Regions from separate parts of the Pantoea sp. S-LA4 genome, predicted to be linked through region 4. Evidence: predicted binding sites of a transcription regulator. Region 4 holds the regulator's gene; each other region holds the start of a gene.

Region 1 (4,929 bases), 3.6 Mb from region 4:
CGGCACGCGGCTAAGGTCACTCCAGACACCTAACACGCGGTTAAAATCGATATCAATGATCACATTGCCCAAATCAAAAATGTACAACATGGTGCGCCTCCTTCTGTTCCCTGGAGTATTCACTCTAGCGGCAAAAGGGCGGGCTGAACAGATAACCGCGGAGAGAAAAGCGGAAACGGCAATGACCGCTTGAGACGCGCGCGCTGAGACCCTACTCATCGCTGGCCTGGTGGTGCAGGATCGGAATTGCAGGCAAAAAAAAGCCCCGATAACGGGGCTTTTTATCGATTAAAGGCGCGAATTACGCGTCTTTAGGACCACGTGAAGCACGTTTACGGTCGTTTTCAGTCAGGTGACGTTTACGAATACGCACTGACTGAGGCGTGACTTCAACCAGTTCGTCATCATCGATGAACTCGATCGCCTGCTCCAGCGTCATCTTGATTGGCGGTACCAGGGTAGTCGCTTCATCCGTACCGGAAGCACGCATGTTGGTCAGTTTCTTACCGGTCAGACAGTTAACTGTCAGGTCGTTAGAGCGGCTGTGAATACCGATGATCTGGCCTTCATACACTTCCGCACCGTGACCCAGGAACAGCTTACCGCGGTCCTGCAGGCCGAACAGGGCAAACGCAACCGCTTTACCCTGACCGTTAGAGATCAGTACGCCGTTCTGACGCTGGCCCACTTCGCCTGGACGAATATCGTCGTAGTGGCTGAAGGTGGAGTAGAGCAGACCGGTACCAGACGTCATGGTCATGAATTCGTTACGGAAGCCAATCAGGCCACGGCTTGGGATCACGTAGTCGAGACGTACGCGGCCTTTGCCATCCGGATCCATGTTTTTCAGATCGCCCTTACGCTCACCCATGGCTTGCATGACTGAACCCTGGTTGTTCTCTTCGATATCCAGCGTCACGTTCTCGAATGGCTCTTGTTTGCGGCCATCGATTTCACGGAAGATAACTTTCGGACGGGATACCGCCAGTTCGAAACCTTCACGACGCATGTTTTCGATCAGAACAGAGAGGTGCAGCTCACCACGACCTGATACGCGGAACGCGTCAGCATCTTCGGTTTCTTCAACACGCAGCGCCACGTTGTGAACCAGTTCTTTGTTCAGACGCTCAAGGATCTGACGTGAAGTCACGTACTTACCTTCTTTACCACAGAACGGTGAGGTGTTGACGTTAAAGAACATGGTTACTGTTGGCTCATCGACGCTCAGTGCTGGCAACGCCTGCACGTTCTGTGGATCACAGATGGTGTCAGAGATGTTCAGTTCGCCCAGACCGGTGATAGCAATGATATCGCCCGCTTCTGCCAGATCGCTGTCGATACGCTCCAGACCCAGGTGAGTCAGAACTTTGCCGACTTTACCGTTACGGGTTTTGCCTTCGCTATCGATGATAGTGACTTGCTGGTTAGGCTTCACTTTACCGCGTTTGATGCGGCCGATGCCGATAACACCCAGGTAGTTGTTGTAGTCCAGCTGCGAGATTTGCATCTGCAGTGGCGCTTCAGCTTCAACCTGTGGTGGAGAAACGTGGTCAACGATCGCCTGATACAGTGGCGTCATATCGTCAGCCATATCAGTGTGTTCCAGACCAGCAATACCATTCAGCGCCGAAGCGAAAATGATAGGGAAGTCGAGCTGCTCGTCAGTCGCGTCGAGGTTGACGAACAGGTCAAATACCTGATCCACAACCCAATCCGGACGCGCACCCGGGCGGTCTACTTTGTTGATAACCACAATCGGCTTCAGACCATGCGCGAACGCTTTTTTGGTCACGAAGCGGGTTTGCGGCATAGGGCCATCCATCGCATCTACAACCAGCAGCACCGAGTCCACCATGGACATGACGCGCTCAACTTCACCACCGAAGTCGGCGTGTCCTGGGGTATCAACGATGTTGATACGGTAGTCGTTCCACTTAATGGCGGTGTTTTTTGCGAGGATGGTAATCCCACGCTCTTTCTCCAAATCATTGGAGTCCATCACGCGCTCGGTTGCTTCGGTACGGGCATCAAAAGTACCGGATTGTTGCAGCAGTTTGTCAACCAGGGTGGTCTTTCCATGGTCAACGTGCGCGATGATGGCGATGTTACGCAAATTTTCGATCACAGCTTTGCCTCAGGCATTAGAAATAGCGCGTTATTGTACACTGATTAAGCGGAAGACTGAACACGATCACACTTTTCACTGAAAGTTTATTGCATGGGCGTAAATTTGCCCTGTTACCGGTGCAGAAAATGCACTAAGTTGGGCTGATGCACCTATTTGGTGCTCAATCATCACCCATAAGCACCATAATGGTGCATGGCGACCATCGTGGTGCAGGTGAATCCGGACAAAAAGATGCACCACAAGGCGATTTAACTGACTACGCGAAAGTTGGCACAGAATTCGCTTTATCTCTTTTAAGCGCAAACGCCAGTCAGACGACGGGTGAAGAGCGTGCCGGAATAGCCAGGTCAGGGATGGCAGTAGTCAGAAACGCATTCCCGGCAACGACGTTCCCTCACCATGTAGACAATGACCATTTCCAGGAGAGTTGAGTATGTCCGCTGAACACGTTCTCTCGATGATGAACGAGCATGAAGTTAAGTTTGTTGACCTGCGTTTTACCGATACCAAAGGTAAAGAACAGCACGTTACTATCCCTGCTCACCAGGTTAACGCTGACTTCTTCGAAGAAGGCAAAATGTTCGATGGCTCCTCCATCGGTGGCTGGAAAGGCATTAACGAATCAGACATGGTGCTGATGCCTGACGCGACCACGGCGGTCATGGACCCTTTCTTTGAAGATTCCACGCTGATCATCCGTTGTGACATTCTCGAGCCTGGCACCATGCAGGGCTACGATCGTGACCCACGCTCGATTGCCAAGCGCGCTGAAGATTTCCTGCGCTCTTCCGGCATCGCTGATACCGTGCTGTTTGGCCCGGAACCAGAATTCTTCCTGTTCGATGATATCCGTTTCGGTTCATCGACCTCCGGTTCACACGTGGCTATCGATGATATCGAAGCGGCCTGGAACACCGGCAAAGAATACGAAGGCGGTAACAAAGGTCACCGTCCAGGTCTGAAAGGCGGCTACTTCCCGGTGCCACCGGTTGACTCATCACAGGACATCCGTTCTGCCATGTGTCTGACTATGGAGCAGATGGGTCTGGTGGTTGAAGCCCATCACCACGAAGTCGCAACCGCTGGTCAGAACGAAGTGGCAACCCGCTTCAACACCATGACCAAAAAAGCTGACGAAATTCAGATCTACAAATATGTCGTGCACAACGTGGCGCACGCCTACGGCAAAACTGCGACCTTTATGCCGAAGCCAATGTTTGGCGACAACGGTTCAGGTATGCACTGCCATATGTCACTTTCTAAAGGTGGCCAGAACCTGTTCTCCGGTGACAAATACGGCGGCCTGTCTGAAATGGCGCTGTTCTACATCGGCGGCATTATCAAGCACGCCAAAGCGATCAACGCCCTGGCGAACCCGACCACCAACTCTTACAAGCGTCTGGTCCCAGGTTATGAAGCACCGGTCATGCTGGCATACTCTGCCCGTAACCGTTCCGCCTCTATCCGTATCCCGGTGGTTGCCAGCCCGAAAGCCCGTCGTATTGAAGCGCGCTTCCCGGACCCAGCGGCTAACCCATACCTGGCGTTCACCGCGCTGCTGATGGCTGGCCTCGACGGCATCATCAACAAAATCCATCCTGGCGATGCGATGGATAAAAACCTGTATGACCTGCCACCGGAAGAAGAAGCTGAGATTCCAAAAGTGGCTGGCTCGCTGGAAGAAGCGCTGAACGCCCTGAACGAAGACCGCGAGTTCCTGACCCGTGGCGGCGTGTTCACCGACGAAACCATCGATGCTTACATCGAACTGCGTAAAGCAGAACTGGACCGCGTTCGCATGACGCCACACCCGGTAGAGTTCGAGCTTTACTACAGCGTTTAATTGGTCAGACGTTTTTGTTGCCGTGGAAACTTTCAGCCCATCTTCGGATGGGCTTTTTTCTCCGCGAATTCACCGTTCATTCGCCTTCATTCCGGCTTAAAGACTAAAATGCACTAACTTAGTGCAGAGGAACGCTGTATGGCAACTGGCTCTCTGCCCGACGCAGGGCAGATTCTCAACGCGTTAATCAACAGTATTTTGTTGGTGGATAACGACCTGGTTATTCACTACGCCAATCCGGCGGCGCAGCAATTACTGGCGCAAAGCTCACGTAAATTGTTCGGCACGCCGTTACCGGAACTGACCGGCTACTTTTCGCTGAATATTGAGGTGATGCGCGAGAGTCTTGAGGCTGGCCAGGGATTTACAGACAGTGAAGTCACGCTGGTGGTAGATGGTCGCGCGCACATCATGTCGCTGACCGCCCAGCGTTTGCCCGATGGCTTAATTCTGCTGGAAATGGCGCCGATGGATAATCAGCGTCGCCTCAGTCAGGAACAGTTACAGCACGCCCAGCAGGTGGCCGCTCGCGATTTGGTTCGTGGCCTGGCACACGAAATTAAAAATCCGCTGGGGGGATTACGCGGAGCTGCCCAGCTGTTGTCGCGCGCCCTGCCCGATCCGTCGCTGAACGAATATACCAAAGTGATTATTGAACAGGCCGACCGGCTGAGAAACCTGGTCGATCGTCTGTTAGGGCCGCAGCAGCCTGGCATGCACATCACCCAGAGCATTCATCAGGTGGCAGAGCGTGTGGTGAATCTGGTGTCGATGGAGCTGCCGGACAATGTCTCTCTGGTACGTGATTACGATCCCAGCCTGCCGGAACTGCCGCACGACCCCGATCAAATTGAACAGGTGCTGCTTAACGTGGTACGCAACGCGCTGCAGGCGTTGGGCGACGACGGCGGCACCATTGTGATTCGAACCCGTACCGCGTTCCAGTTAACGCTGCACG
Region 2 (4,929 bases), 570 kb from region 4:
GGGCGTTTCACTATCCGGCCAGTGCCGAGCCGGTGCTGAGTAATGTCAGCTTTGAACTGAAGCCCGGCGAGATGCTGGGGCTGTGCGGCCCGACCGGCAGCGGCAAGAGCACGCTGCTCAGCCTGATCCAGCGCCATTTTGACATTCAGCAGGGCGATATCCGCTATCACCAGATTCCGCTGCCGCAGTTGCGGCTGGATAGCTGGCGTAGCCGGCTGGCGGTGGTGAGTCAGACGCCGTTTCTCTTTTCCGACAGCGTCGCCAGCAACATCGCGCTGGGGAAACCGGGCGCAACTCAGCAGGAGATTGAGCAGGCTGCCACGCTGGCCTGCGTCCACGACGATATTCTGCGGCTGCCGCAGGGCTATGAAACCGAAGTCGGGGAACGTGGCGTCATGCTGTCGGGCGGGCAGAAGCAGCGCATTTCTATAGCGCGCGCGCTGCTGCTGAACGCCGAGATCCTGGTGCTGGATGATGCGCTGTCGGCGGTGGATGGCCGTACCGAGCATGAAATTCTGCATAACCTGCGTCAGTGGGGACGGGGCCGGACGTTGATCATCAGTGCGCACCGCTTATCGGCGCTGACGGAAGCCAGTGAAATTCTGGTGCTCCAGCACGGCACTATCGCCCAGCGTGGCGATCATGATGCGCTGGCAGATCGTCCCGGCTGGTATCGCGACATGTACCGTTATCAGCAGCTGGAAGCCGCGCTGGATGACGATGAGAATGAGAAAGGAGTGCCGCATGGCTAAGTCTGCACGCTTGTGGCCGACCCTGAAACGTTTACTCAGTTACGGCAAGCCGTGGCGGAAATCCCTGTCGCTGGCGGTGGGGATGTTATGGATTGCCGCCGCTGCCGAGGTGACCGGACCGGTGCTGGTCAGCTACTTTATCGACAATCTGGTGGCGAAACATCAGATGCCCTGGGGGCTGGTCGCCGGGCTGACGGTAAGCTTTATCTTGCTGCAACTGCTGGCAGCAGCGCTGCATTACTGGCAGGCACTGCTGTTTAATCGCGCCGCCATCGGCGTGGTGCAGCAGTTGCGCTGCGACGTGATGAATGCTGCGCTGTGTCAGCCGCTCAGCGCCTTTGATACCCAGCCGGTCGGACAGATTATTTCACGCGTGACCAATGACACCGAGGTGATCCGCGATCTCTATGTCACGGTGGTGGCGACGGTACTGCGCAGCGCGGCGCTGGTGGGTGCCATGATGGTGGCGATGTTCAGCCTTGACTGGCGCATGGCGCTGGTGGCGATGATGATCTTTCCGCTGGTGCTGGTGGTCATGCTGATATATCAGCGTTACAGCACGCCGATTGCCCGTCGGGTCCGCAGCTATCTGGCTGACATCAATAATGGCTTTAACGAAGTGATCAGCGGCATGAGCGTCATCCAGCAGTTTCGTCAGCAGGCGCGCTTTGGCGAGCGGATGGGGGAGGCGAGTCGTTCTCACTATCTGGCGCGGATGGAAACGCTGCGGCTGGATGGTTTTCTGCTGCGCCCGCTGTTAAGCCTGTTTTCGGCGATGGTGCTGTGCGGATTGCTGATGCTGTTCAGTTTCTCCGTTCCTGGCGTGTTTGAAGTCGGGGTGCTGTACGCCTTTATTACCTATCTGGGCCGGCTGAATGAGCCTCTGATTGAGCTCACCACGCAGCAGTCGATGCTGCAGCAGGCGGTGGTCTCCGGTGAGCGTATCTTCGAACTGATGGATGCAGCGCAGCAGCACTATGGACCCGATTCTCAGCCGCTGGCGTCAGGTCGTCTGACTCTGAAGAATCTGAGTTTTGGCTACCGTGAAGATCGTGACGTGCTCAGCGATATCAATCTTGAGGTGCCGTCACGCAGTTTTGTGGCGCTGGTCGGACATACCGGCAGCGGCAAAAGCACGCTGGCGAACCTGCTGATGGGCTACTACCCGATTACCCGCGGCGAGATTCGCATTGATGACCGTCCGATTGGTGAACTCAGTCATGCAGTGCTGCGGCGGGGTATCGCGATGGTTCAGCAGGACCCGGTGGTGCTGGCGGATACGTTGCTGGCCAACGTCCGGCTCGGCCGTGATATCAGCGAAGAGGTGGTCTGGACGGTACTGGAGCAGGTACAGCTGGCTCCTCTGGCGCGCGCATTGCCTGACGGCATCCACACCCGGCTGGGTGAGCAGGGCAATAATCTGTCGGTCGGGCAGAAGCAGTTGCTGGCGCTGGCGCGGGTGCTGGTCGACCTGCCGCAGGTGATGATCCTTGATGAAGCGACCGCCAATATCGACTCGGGTACCGAGCAGGCGATTCAGCAGACGCTGCGAACTCTGCGCCAGCACAGCACGCTGGTGGTGATTGCGCACCGGCTTTCAACCATTACCGAAGCCGATAACATTCTGGTGCTGCATCGTGGACGGGTGGTCGAACAGGGTAATCACGCGCAATTACTGGCGCTGCAGGGGCGTTACTGGCAGATGTACCAATTGCAGCAGGTAGGCGATGATCTGGCGACGGGCATCCCCTTAACAACTGAAGCGTAAGTTGCACCTTTTTTGCGCGGTTTTATCAGAATAATCTGGTTAAATGCACTCCTTTGACGCCTGGCGCACCAAAGGAGTGCATTGGCTGTGCTGACGCGCGGCTATTCCTTCCTCTCCTCACCGATCCCGGCTAAAACACGCCTTGCCCCGTCTCGCCTCAGAGATTGATTCCGCTGTTTTTTTATTTGTGGCACAGGCTTTGCTTAACTCTCTGCGTGTCTGTGAGACTCACTCATTTAATCGCTGGAGGGGATCCAATGAAGCTGGTTACCGTCGTAATTAAGCCATTCAAGCTGGAGGATGTGCGTGAAGCCTTATCCTCTATCGGCATTCAGGGGCTGACCGTCTCCGAAGTAAAAGGATTTGGTCGCCAGAAAGGCCATGCGGAGCTTTACCGTGGCGCAGAGTACAGCGTGAACTTCCTGCCTAAGGTCAAAATCGATATCGCGATTGCCGACGACCAGTTAGACGAAGTGGTGGATGTCATCAGTAAAGCGGCTTACACCGGCAAAATTGGCGACGGTAAAATTTTCGTGGCTGAACTGCAGCGCGTCATCCGTATTCGTACCGGCGAGACCGACGAAGCCGCTCTGTAATTAAGACTCAGTACTGTGATGGGATGGATAAAAATGAATAAAGTTTTCGCTAAGTTGGGCCTCACCAGCCTGGCACTGTTACCATCGCTCGCGATGGCTGCACCTGCCGTTGCGGACAAGGCTGATAACGCATTTATGATGATTTGCACCGCGCTGGTGCTGTTTATGTCGATTCCAGGGATTGCGCTGTTTTACGGCGGTTTGATTCGCGGCAAGAACGTCCTGTCGATGCTGACTCAGGTGGCGGTGACCTTCTCGCTGGTGTGCGTATTATGGATGGTTTATGGCTATTCACTGGCCTTCAGCGAAGGTAACGCCTTCTTTGGTGGCTTTGGCTGGGCGATGCTGAAAAATATTCAGCTGACCGCGGTGATGGGAAGCTTCTACCAGTATATCCACGTTGCCTTCCAGGCATCATTTGCCTGTATTACCGTCGGCCTGATTGTCGGTGCTATCGCTGAACGTATCCGTTTCTCTGCGGTGCTGATTTTTGTCGGCGTCTGGCTGACCCTGGCCTACCTGCCTATCGCACACATGGTGTGGGCGGGCGGCTTCCTGGCGCAGGATGGCGCACTGGACTTTGCTGGCGGCACCGTGGTGCATATCAATGCCGCCGTGGCGGGACTGGTCGGCGCTTACCTGGTGGGTAAACGTGCTGGCTTCGGCAAAGAAGCGTTTAAACCGCATAACCTGCCAATGGTCTTCACCGGTACGGCCATCCTCTATGTCGGCTGGTTTGGTTTTAACGCCGGTTCTGCCTCGGCGGCTAACGAAATTGCAGCACTGGCCTTCCTGAACACCGTGGTCGCCACGGCGGGCGCGGTACTGTCATGGACCTTTGGTGAGTGGGCCGTACGCGGTAAACCTTCACTGCTGGGTGCCTGTTCCGGCTTCATCGCGGGCCTGGTCGCCATCACCCCAGCCTGTGGTTACGTGGGTGTCGGCGGGGCGTTAATCATTGGCCTGGTCGGTGGACTGGCCGGTCTGTGGGGCGTCACCACCCTGAAAAAATGGCTGCGGGTCGACGATCCTTGCGATGTGTTTGGCGTGCATGGCGTCTGCGGCATCGTGGGCTGTATCCTGACTGGCGTCTTTGCTTCTTCTTCGCTGGGCGGTGTCGGCTATGCAGAAGGCGTGACCATGGGCCATCAGGTATGGGTGCAGCTGTTCAGCGTCGGCCTGACCATCGTCTGGTCTGGCGTCGTCGCCTTCATTGGCTTCAAGCTGGCGGATATGATTGTGGGACTGCGCGTGCCGGAAGAGCATGAGCGTGAAGGTCTGGACGTCAACAGCCACGGCGAAAATGCCTATAACCAGTAACCTTCACTATTAAATAGCAAATCAGGGGCGAGCAATCGCCCCTTTTTTTATTCGCTGCGCTGGCGCATCACCCCTTCCTGCACCGTCGAGGCTACCAGCACGCCTTGCTGATTATAAAACTCGCCTCGCACAAAACCGCGCGCCCCCGAGGCCGAGGTGCTGACTACGCTATAGAGCAGCCATTCGCTGAAGTCGAACGGACGGTGAAACCACATCGAGTGATCGATGGTCGCCACCTGCATATCGGCTTCCAGAAAGCCCTTGCCGTGCGGCTGCAGCGCGACCGGCAGAAAATTGAGGTCAGAGGCATAGCCCAGCAGATATTGATGGATACGCAGATCGTCCGGTAACACGCCGTTGGCACGGATCCAGACCTGACGTTCAGGTTTATCAACGTGGCCCTTGAGTGGATTGTGCAGCTGCACCGGGCGAATCTCCAGTGGCCGTTCTGCGATAAATTTCTCTCGCAGTTTTTCCGGCAGCATATGCGCCA
Region 3 (4,929 bases), 3.2 Mb from region 4:
GACGGCGTTTTTTGAACAGGAAGGCCGCGGGGCGAATGTCACTCTGCCTTTCAAGCAGCAGGCGTGGGAGTTTGCCGATCGGCTCAGCGATCGGGCTGCCCGTTCGGGTGCGGTGAATACCCTGAAGAAACTCAGCGACGGACAGATTTATGGCGATAACACCGATGGTATTGGCTTACTGAGCGATCTTCAGCGGCTGGCAATGATCAAACCCGGCGATAATGTGTTGCTGGTGGGAGCGGGCGGGGCAGCTCGCGGCGTGATCCTGCCGCTGCTGTCAGCCGGGGTCTCAATGACTATCGTCAACCGTACCTTTGCCCGTGCTGAGGAACTGGCAGAGCTGTTCCGGCAGAATGGCGCAATTAATGCGTGTGGCTTTGAGCAACTGGCAGACAAAACTTTTGATCTGGTCATCAATGCGACCTCAAGCGGCGTAGAGGGAAAAACGCCGCCTCTGCCAGTAACACTTATTCATCCTGAACTGCGCTGTTATGACATGTTCTACCAACGCGGTCTGACCCCTTTCCTGCAGTGGTGTCAGGAGCAGGGTGCGCAACATCTGGCAGATGGATTAGGCATGCTGGTGGGCCAGGCGGCGCATGCTTTTCATTTATGGCACGGCGTAATGCCAGACATCACGCCGGTTATTGCTCAGTTGAAGCAGGCGATGCAGTCGTGAATCAGGCCATCCAGTTTCCCGATGATGAGATTTATGACGCGGCGCGGCAGGCGATCTGTTTTCCGGTGCTGGTTAACGGTATGCGGTTGACCTGTGCCATCAGCGCCGCGACATTACGATCCCGCTTTGGTGAGGAAGACGCGATGACGCTGTTTCAGCATCACCGCTGGGATCTGGAAGAGGAAGCCGAAACGGCGATTCGTCAGGATGATATTGATACTCAGGGCTGGATCTGGTTGTCTTCGCCAGAGTAATTATTTTTCCAGCTGACATAGTTGTTGGCTGAATAGCGTAAACCTTCTTTTTCCTGCTCATTGAGCGGACGAACCTGCCTGACCGGGCTGCCAAGGTAAAGGTAGCCACTCTCCAGCCGTTTACCCGGCGGCACCAGACTTCCGGCACCGATCATCACCTCTTCTTCTACTATTACGCCATCCAGCAGGATTGACCCCATTCCAACCAATACGCGATCGCCAATGGTACAGCCATGCAGCATCGCTTTATGCCCGACTGTCACATCCTGCCCAATAATCAGCGGAAAGCCTTCTGGGTTGGAGGCCGACTTATGGGTGACATGCAGCACGCTGCCATCCTGAATGTTGGTGCGGGCGCCAATGCGAACCTGGTTCACGTCACCGCGAATCGCAACCAGCGGCCAGATGCTGACGTCATCTTCCATAATCACATCGCCGACGACGACGCTACTCGGATCGACCATCACGCGCTGGCCGGTTTGCGGGAAGAGATGTTTATAGGGGCGTAAGGCGGAAGTCATCATGTTCTCCTTGATACTGAATTTATTGCAGCCTGATGTTATTTCAGGCAACTGACAAGCCAATTCTGACCCGGATCGCTGGCGATCTCACCAATCTGGATCATTTATAACCACTCAGGAAAAAGATCCAAAAAAAGGGTTGTGCTCTGAAGCGGGATCCCTATAATGCGCCTCCATCGACACGGAACAACGGCTTACAGGCCGCCGGGTTGAGAGGCACAGGAGACTGCGCCGCCGGAGAAAACTTCTGAAAAAGAAGTTGACTCTGAAGGAGGAAAGCGTAATATACGCCACCTCGCGACAGACGGTTAACCCGCTGCTCGCACTGCTCTTTAACAATTTATCAGACAATCTGTGTGGGCACTCGCAGGATTGATATCAGCGTCTCCGGACGTAAAAAATATCAAGTCTCACGAGTGAACACATAATGAAATTCATTATGACGTTTTACAGATGAGCACCGCTTAACTTGTTTAAGCAAATCAAACTTAAATTGAAGAGTTTGATCATGGCTCAGATTGAACGCTGGCGGCAGGCCTAACACATGCAAGTCGGACGGTAGCACAGAGGAGCTTGCTCCTTGGGTGACGAGTGGCGGACGGGTGAGTAATGTCTGGGGATCTGCCCGATAGAGGGGGATAACCACTGGAAACGGTGGCTAATACCGCATAACGTCGCAAGACCAAAGAGGGGGACCTTCGGGCCTCTCACTATCGGATGAACCCAGATGGGATTAGCTAGTAGGCGGGGTAATGGCCCACCTAGGCGACGATCCCTAGCTGGTCTGAGAGGATGACCAGCCACACTGGAACTGAGACACGGTCCAGACTCCTACGGGAGGCAGCAGTGGGGAATATTGCACAATGGGCGCAAGCCTGATGCAGCCATGCCGCGTGTATGAAGAAGGCCTTCGGGTTGTAAAGTACTTTCAGCGGGGAGGAAGGCGATGTGGTTAATAACCGCGTCGATTGACGTTACCCGCAGAAGAAGCACCGGCTAACTCCGTGCCAGCAGCCGCGGTAATACGGAGGGTGCAAGCGTTAATCGGAATTACTGGGCGTAAAGCGCACGCAGGCGGTCTGTTAAGTCAGATGTGAAATCCCCGGGCTTAACCTGGGAACTGCATTTGAAACTGGCAGGCTTGAGTCTTGTAGAGGGGGGTAGAATTCCAGGTGTAGCGGTGAAATGCGTAGAGATCTGGAGGAATACCGGTGGCGAAGGCGGCCCCCTGGACAAAGACTGACGCTCAGGTGCGAAAGCGTGGGGAGCAAACAGGATTAGATACCCTGGTAGTCCACGCCGTAAACGATGTCGACTTGGAGGTTGTTCCCTTGAGGAGTGGCTTCCGGAGCTAACGCGTTAAGTCGACCGCCTGGGGAGTACGGCCGCAAGGTTAAAACTCAAATGAATTGACGGGGGCCCGCACAAGCGGTGGAGCATGTGGTTTAATTCGATGCAACGCGAAGAACCTTACCTACTCTTGACATCCAGCGAACTTTCCAGAGATGGATTGGTGCCTTCGGGAACGCTGAGACAGGTGCTGCATGGCTGTCGTCAGCTCGTGTTGTGAAATGTTGGGTTAAGTCCCGCAACGAGCGCAACCCTTATCCTTTGTTGCCAGCGATTCGGTCGGGAACTCAAAGGAGACTGCCGGTGATAAACCGGAGGAAGGTGGGGATGACGTCAAGTCATCATGGCCCTTACGAGTAGGGCTACACACGTGCTACAATGGCGCATACAAAGAGAAGCGACCTCGCGAGAGCAAGCGGACCTCACAAAGTGCGTCGTAGTCCGGATCGGAGTCTGCAACTCGACTCCGTGAAGTCGGAATCGCTAGTAATCGTGGATCAGAATGCCACGGTGAATACGTTCCCGGGCCTTGTACACACCGCCCGTCACACCATGGGAGTGGGTTGCAAAAGAAGTAGGTAGCTTAACCTTCGGGAGGGCGCTTACCACTTTGTGATTCATGACTGGGGTGAAGTCGTAACAAGGTAACCGTAGGGGAACCTGCGGTTGGATCACCTCCTTACCTGAAGATACCTTCCCGCGAAGTGCTCACACAGATTGTCTGATAGAAAAGTAACGAGCAGAAAAAACCTCTACAGGCTTGTAGCTCAGGTGGTTAGAGCGCACCCCTGATAAGGGTGAGGTCGGTGGTTCAAGTCCACTCAGGCCTACCAAATTCGCACTCACGCTGCGTTATGTCTCCGGCTCGCATAGTTCACTATGCTTCGCGGAAACATGCCTTGCCTGAGCACGAATTGCATTTCTTACGGAATGTACTCGGTTGAGTGGTAGTAGTGGTCTCTGCAGTAACTGTATGGGGCTATAGCTCAGCTGGGAGAGCGCCTGCCTTGCACGCAGGAGGTCAGCGGTTCGATCCCGCTTAGCTCCACCATACCGTCTTACTGTTTTTTCTGAAAAAAATACTTCAGAGCGTACCGGCAACGGTGTGCTGCGAAGTATTATGCTCTTTAACAATCCGGAACAAGCTGAAAATTGAAACGACATGTCGTTTTCATTCTCCGTAATAAGAATGAAAAACACGATATGTTCGAGTCTCTCAAATGCTTGCAGTCTGCAGCGTTGAAAAACGCCTGTGGGTTGTGAGGTTAAGCGACTAAGCGTACACGGTGGATGCCCTGGCAGTCAGAGGCGATGAAGGACGTGCTAATCTGCGTAAAGCGACGGTAAGGTGATATGAACCGCTACAGCCGTCGATGTCCGAATGGGGAAACCCGGTGCACTCAGTGCATCATTGCAGCATGAATACATAGTGCTGCAAGGCGAACCGGGGGAACTGAAACATCTAAGTACCCCGAGGAAAAGAAATCAACCGAGATTCCCCCAGTAGCGGCGAGCGAACGGGGAGCAGCCCAGAGCCTGAATCAGCTTGTGTGTTAGTGGAAGCGTCTGGAAAGTCGCAGGGTACAGGGTGATACTCCCGTACACAAAAACACACATGCTGTGAGCTCGATGAGTAAGGCGGGACACGTGGTATCCTGTCTGAATATGGGGGGACCATCCTCCAAGGCTAAATACTCCTGACTGACCGATAGTGAACCAGTACCGTGAGGGAAAGGCGAAAAGAACCCCGGCGAGGGGAGTGAAACAGAACCTGAAACCGTGTACGTACAAGCAGTGGGAGCCTTCTTTATGGGGGTGACTGCGTACCTTTTGTATAATGGGTCAGCGACTTATATTCTGTAGCAAGGTTAACCGTATAGGGGAGCCGCAGGGAAACCGAGTCTTAACTGGGCGTTAAGTTGCAGGGTATAGACCCGAAACCCGGTGATCTAGCCATGGGCAGGTTGAAGGTTGGGTAACACTAACTGGAGGACCGAACCGACTAATGTTGAAAAATTAGCGGATGACCTGTGGCTGGGGGTGAAAGGCCAATCAAACCGGGAGATAGCTGGTTCTCCCCGAAAGCTATTTAGGTAGCGCCTCGTGAACTCATCTTCGGGGGTAG
Region 4 (4,929 bases):
GTCGCTACGCGATGCCCTGCTGGAAATTACCCGCAAAAACCTCGGACTGACGGTCATCGTCGATGATCTGATGAAGATTGAAGGCATTTTTACCGATGGTGACCTGCGCCGCATCTTCGATATGGGTATCGATTTCCAGCACGCTACCATTGGCGAAGTGATGACGCCTGGCGGCATTCGGGTGCGACCTAATATGCTGGCGGTTGAAGCGCTGAACCTGATGCAAACCAAAAACATTACCTCGATCCTGGTCGCCGATGACGACCATCTGCTCGGTGTGGTACATATGCATGACATGCTACGCGCTGGCGTGGTCTGAACAGGAAATGAAAATGCAACAGGCAACTCCCCCGATTGATACCTGCTACGGACCGGTCAGCGCCGAGGTCATGGCCCGCGCCAGCCAGATTCGTCTGCTGATTTGCGACGTCGATGGCGTGATGTCCGACGGGGTGATTTACATGGGCAATAACGGTGAAGAGCTGAAAGCCTTTAATGTGCGGGACGGCTACGGCATACGTTGCCTGCTGACCTCCGATGTGGAAGTGGCTATTATTACAGGCCGTAATGCGCGTCTGATGGAAGATCGCTGTAAAACGCTCGGCATTCGTCATCTTTATCAGGGACAATCGGATAAGCTTTTGGCCTATGGCGAACTTCTGGATAAACTGTCTCTTTCCGATCGGCAGGTCGCCTATATCGGTGATGACCTGATCGACTGGCCGGTGATGGCAAAAGTGGGATTAAGCGTGGCGGTGGCGGATGCACATCCGGTGCTGTTGCCGCGTGCGCACTACGTGACGCGCATTGCTGGCGGACGCGGCGCGGTGCGTGAACTGTGCGATCTTATCTTAATGTCGCAGAACAAATTTGAGGATGCCAAAGGGCAATCAGTATGAGTAAAAGCAGGCGTTGGATGACGCTGATTCTGACCTTGATTGCACTGGTTTTAATCGGCTGGAATCTTACCAATCAGGATGAGAGTACGCCGGTTGCCACCGATGATCAGGCACCGACCTATACCAGTGCGGATTCACACACCGTGGTCTACAACCCACAGGGTGCGCTGTCGTATAAGTTGATCTCCGATAAAGTGACCTATTTTTCGGATCAGGAGATCAGCTGGTTTGATAATCCGGTCATGACGACTTACGACGAAAATAAAGTGCCGACCTGGAAACTCCGTGCGGACAAAGCAAAGCTCACTAAAGATCGTATGCTCTATCTGTATGGTCATGTTGAACTGAACACGCTGACGCAGGATTCTCAGCTTGAACGGGTCAAAACCGACAATGCCCAGATCAATCTTGTCACTCAGGATGTAACCTCTGACGACCAGGTGACGTTATATGGCCGTAGTTTTAACTCCACCGGCATGAAAATGCGCGGCAATTTACGGACAAAAAACGCCGAGTTAATCGAAAAGGTCAAAACTTCTTATGAAATTCAAAATGAACAAAAATAGCCTCAGGTTTTTACTGGCCAGCATGCTGCTGGCGAGCAGCGTACCTGCGCTGGCCCTGACCGGTGACTCGGATAAGCCCGTCAATATTGACTCACAGAACCAGGCGCTGGATCTGCAGGGCAATGTCGCGACCTTTACCGGCAACGTTATCGTCACCCAGGGTTCGATCAAAATCACCGCCGATAAAGTGGTCGTGACCCGTCCGGGCGGCGACAGCAAGAAAACCATCGTCGATGCCTACGGCAATCCGGCTACCTTTTACCAGATGCAGGACAGCGGCAAACCCGTTCAGGGCCACGCGGCAAAACTGCATTATGAACTGGCTAACGACTTTGTAGAGCTGACCGGCAACGCCTTCATTGAGCAGCAGGACAGCAACATCAAAGGCGATCGCATTACCTATCTGGTGAAAGAGCAGAAAATGCAGGCGTACAGCCAGGGCCAGAACAAGCGCGTCACTACAGTGCTGGTGCCATCGCAACTGCAGGATAAAGGTTCGTCCAACAGCGGAAAGAAGAGTAACTGATAGCTATGGCCACATTAATCGCAGAAAACCTGGCGAAGGCATATAAAGGCCGTCGCGTGGTAGAAGATGTCAGTCTGCAGGTAAAGTCCGGCGAGATTGTCGGCCTGCTGGGCCCGAACGGCGCCGGTAAAACCACCACTTTTTACATGGTGGTCGGTATTGTGCCGCGCGACGCAGGCCGCATTATTATTGATGATGAAGATATCAGTATCCTGCCGCTGCACGCCCGCGCGCGCCGCGGTATCGGCTATCTGCCGCAGGAGGCCTCGATTTTCCGTCGCCTCAGCGTCTACGATAACCTGATGGCGGTCCTGCAAATCCGTGACGATCTCACTGAAGAGCAGCGTCAGGATCGCGCCAACGAACTGATGGAAGAGTTTCACATCGAGCACCTGCGCGACAGCATGGGCCAGGCGCTATCCGGCGGTGAACGCCGCCGGGTCGAGATCGCCCGCGCGCTGGCTGCGAACCCCAAATTTATCCTGCTGGATGAGCCGTTTGCCGGTGTTGACCCGATCTCGGTCATCGACATCAAGAAAATCATCGAGCACCTGCGTGACAGCGGTCTGGGCGTATTGATCACCGACCATAACGTGCGCGAAACCTTAGCGGTGTGCGAACGGGCTTATATCGTGAGTCAGGGTCACCTGATCGCGCACGGCACGCCGAATGAAATTCTGGCAGATGAGCAGGTTAAGCGGGTTTATTTGGGTGAAGAGTTCAGACTCTGATAAGGTGTCGTAAATACTGATGTTTACCTGGGAACTACCATCCTGTCTATGAAGCAAGGTTTGCAACTCAGGCTCAGCCAACAGCTGGCGATGACACCGCAGTTGCAGCAGGCGATTCGCCTGCTGCAACTCTCTACGCTTGAACTCCAGCAGGAGTTACAGCTGGCACTGGAAAGTAATCCGCTGCTTGAACAGACCGATCTGCATGAAGAAATCGACTCTCGTGAGGCTCAGGAAGGCGAAGCGCTGGATACCCGTGAGGCGCTTGAGCAGAAAGAGATGCCTGATGAGCTGCCGCTGGATGCGACCTGGGATGAGATTTACACTGCCGGCACGCCGTCAGGCACCGGTACCGATTACCAGGATGATGAATTACCGGTTTATCAGGGTGAGACGACCCAGTCACTGCAGGATTACCTGATGTGGCAGGTTGAACTGACGCCGTTCAGCGATACCGACCGCGCCATTGCCACCTCGATCGTGGATGCGATCGATGACACCGGATACCTCACCGTTTCGCTTGAAGAGATTCTCGACAGCATCGGCAACGATGAGCTTGAGGCCGATGAAGTGGAAGCGGTGCTGAAACGCATTCAGCGCTTTGATCCGATTGGCGTTGGCGCACGCGATCTACGTGACTGCCTGCTGGTTCAGCTGTCGCAATATGCGCCCGAAACGCCGATGCTGGCGGAAGCCCGGCTAATCGTCAGTGAACATCTGGATCTGCTGGCTAACCACGATTTTCGCAGCCTGATGCGGGTTACGCGCCTTAAAGAAGAGGTGCTGAAAGAGGCGATGCTGTTAATTCAGTCGCTGGACCCGCGTCCCGGTCAGTCGATTAATACCGGCGAACCGGAATATGTCATTCCCGACGTGCTGGTGCGTAAAGTCGGCAACCGCTGGACGGTTGAGCTTAACGCCGACAGCGTTCCGCGCCTGAAAATCAATCAGCAGTATGCCGCCATGAGCGGGGCGACGCGCAACGACAGCGACAGCCAGTTCATTCGCAGTAACCTGCAGGAAGCGCGCTGGCTGATTAAAAGCCTGGAAAGCCGCAACGACACACTGCTGAAGGTGACGCGCTGTATCGTCGAGCAGCAGCAGGCGTTTTTTGAGCAGGGCGAAGAGTACATGCGGCCGATGGTGCTGGCTGATATCGCACAGGCGGTAGAGATGCACGAGTCGACCATTTCCCGCGTGACCACGCAAAAGTATCTGCACAGTCCGCGTGGCATTTTTGAACTGAAGTACTTTTTCTCCAGTCATGTGAATACTGAAGGTGGCGGCGAAGCCTCATCGACGGCGATTCGCGCGCTGGTGAAAAAATTAATCTCGGCGGAAAATCCAGCCAAACCCTTGAGCGACAGTAAACTCACCTCCATGTTATCTGATCAAGGGATCATGGTGGCACGTCGTACCGTCGCCAAATACCGCGAGTCTTTATCCATCCCGCCATCGAACCAGCGTAAACAGCTGGTTTGACAGAAATGAGAAGGAAGACCTATGCAGCTGAACCTTACCGGGCAAAATGTTGAAATCACCGCACCACTGCGCGATTTCGTCAGCGGTAAATTTGCCAAACTGGAACACTATTTCGAACATATCAATCAGGTCTATATTGTCCTGAAGGTCGAGAAGGTCACGCAGGTGGCCGACGCAACGCTTCACATCAACGGTGGCGAGCTGCACGCCACGTCGGAAGCGGAAGATATGTATGCGGCCATCGATGGGCTAATCGACAAGCTTGCCCGTCAGCTGACCAAACACAAAGACAAACTGAAAAAACACTAACCTTCACGCTCGCTAAGCGCGCTCTGCGTGCAGAGCCGACAGTATGGGGCGGATATCCGCCCCGTTTTGTCATCTAAGCAAGCGCCATTCGCTCTCAGCATCATGACAGGCTGAGGGTTAATGACCAGGTTAACTCGCAAGTGAAACGATAATGAACAACGATCTAACACTGGAATTGAGCACAGTGCTTTCGCCCGACTGCACCCGCAGCGGCGTACACTGCCAGAGCAAAAAACGCGCGCTGGAAATTATCAGCGAACTGGCCGCTAAGCAGCTCAACCTGCCGCACCAGACGCTTTTCGAAGCGATCCTCACCCGTGAGCGCATGGGCAGTACCGGCATTGGTAACGGCATTGCCATTCCGCACGGTAAGCTGGAAGAGGATACGCTGCGCGCTGTCGGGGTGTTTATCAGCC

Evidence for each region. Region 4 encodes sigma-54, which starts transcription at its own class of promoters, with help from an activator protein. Its sites were predicted from a motif close to GTTGGCACANNTTTCGCTNT; they were not measured.
Region 1: the regulator sigma-54 is predicted to act here: its motif matches at 2,395-2,414, upstream of glnA (glutamate--ammonia ligase).
Region 2: the regulator sigma-54 is predicted to act here: its motif matches at 2,707-2,726, upstream of glnK (P-II family nitrogen regulator).
Region 3: the regulator sigma-54 is predicted to act here: its motif matches at 1,730-1,749, upstream of ACX3P5_RS16540 (gamma carbonic anhydrase family protein).

Annotation. Positions count from the first base shown of each region.
Region 1 is NZ_JBTLRC010000002.1:3,757,088-3,762,016, forward strand. Features, by position in the region: gene yihX (glucose-1-phosphatase) at 1-90, opposite strand, end outside; gene typA (ribosome-dependent GTPase TypA) at 302-2,125, opposite strand; gene glnA (glutamate--ammonia ligase) at 2,562-3,971, shown strand; gene glnL (nitrogen regulation protein NR(II)) at 4,110-4,929, shown strand, end outside.
Region 2 is NZ_JBTLRC010000002.1:733,655-738,583, forward strand. Features, by position in the region: gene ACX3P5_RS04215 (SmdA family multidrug ABC transporter permease/ATP-binding protein) at 1-752, shown strand, start outside; gene ACX3P5_RS04220 (SmdB family multidrug efflux ABC transporter permease/ATP-binding protein) at 745-2,520, shown strand; gene glnK (P-II family nitrogen regulator) at 2,778-3,116, shown strand; gene amtB (ammonium transporter AmtB) at 3,150-4,436, shown strand; gene tesB (acyl-CoA thioesterase II) at 4,484-4,929, opposite strand, start outside.
Region 3 is NZ_JBTLRC010000002.1:3,348,491-3,353,419, reverse strand. Features, by position in the region: gene aroE (shikimate dehydrogenase) at 1-679, shown strand, start outside; gene ACX3P5_RS16545 (DUF1488 family protein) at 676-933, shown strand; gene ACX3P5_RS16540 (gamma carbonic anhydrase family protein) at 900-1,454, opposite strand; rRNA gene ACX3P5_RS16535 (16S ribosomal RNA) at 1,945-3,486, shown strand; tRNA gene ACX3P5_RS16530 (tRNA-Ile) at 3,561-3,637, shown strand; tRNA gene ACX3P5_RS16525 (tRNA-Ala) at 3,780-3,855, shown strand; rRNA gene ACX3P5_RS16520 (23S ribosomal RNA) at 4,068-4,929, shown strand, end outside.
Region 4 is NZ_JBTLRC010000002.1:166,892-171,820, reverse strand. Features, by position in the region: gene kdsD (arabinose-5-phosphate isomerase KdsD) at 1-319, shown strand, start outside; gene kdsC (3-deoxy-manno-octulosonate-8-phosphatase KdsC) at 333-899, shown strand; gene lptC (LPS export ABC transporter periplasmic protein LptC) at 896-1,465, shown strand; gene lptA (lipopolysaccharide ABC transporter substrate-binding protein LptA) at 1,440-1,991, shown strand; gene lptB (LPS export ABC transporter ATP-binding protein) at 1,997-2,722, shown strand; gene rpoN (RNA polymerase factor sigma-54) at 2,771-4,204, shown strand; gene hpf (ribosome hibernation promoting factor) at 4,226-4,513, shown strand; gene ptsN (PTS IIA-like nitrogen regulatory protein PtsN) at 4,665-4,929, shown strand, end outside.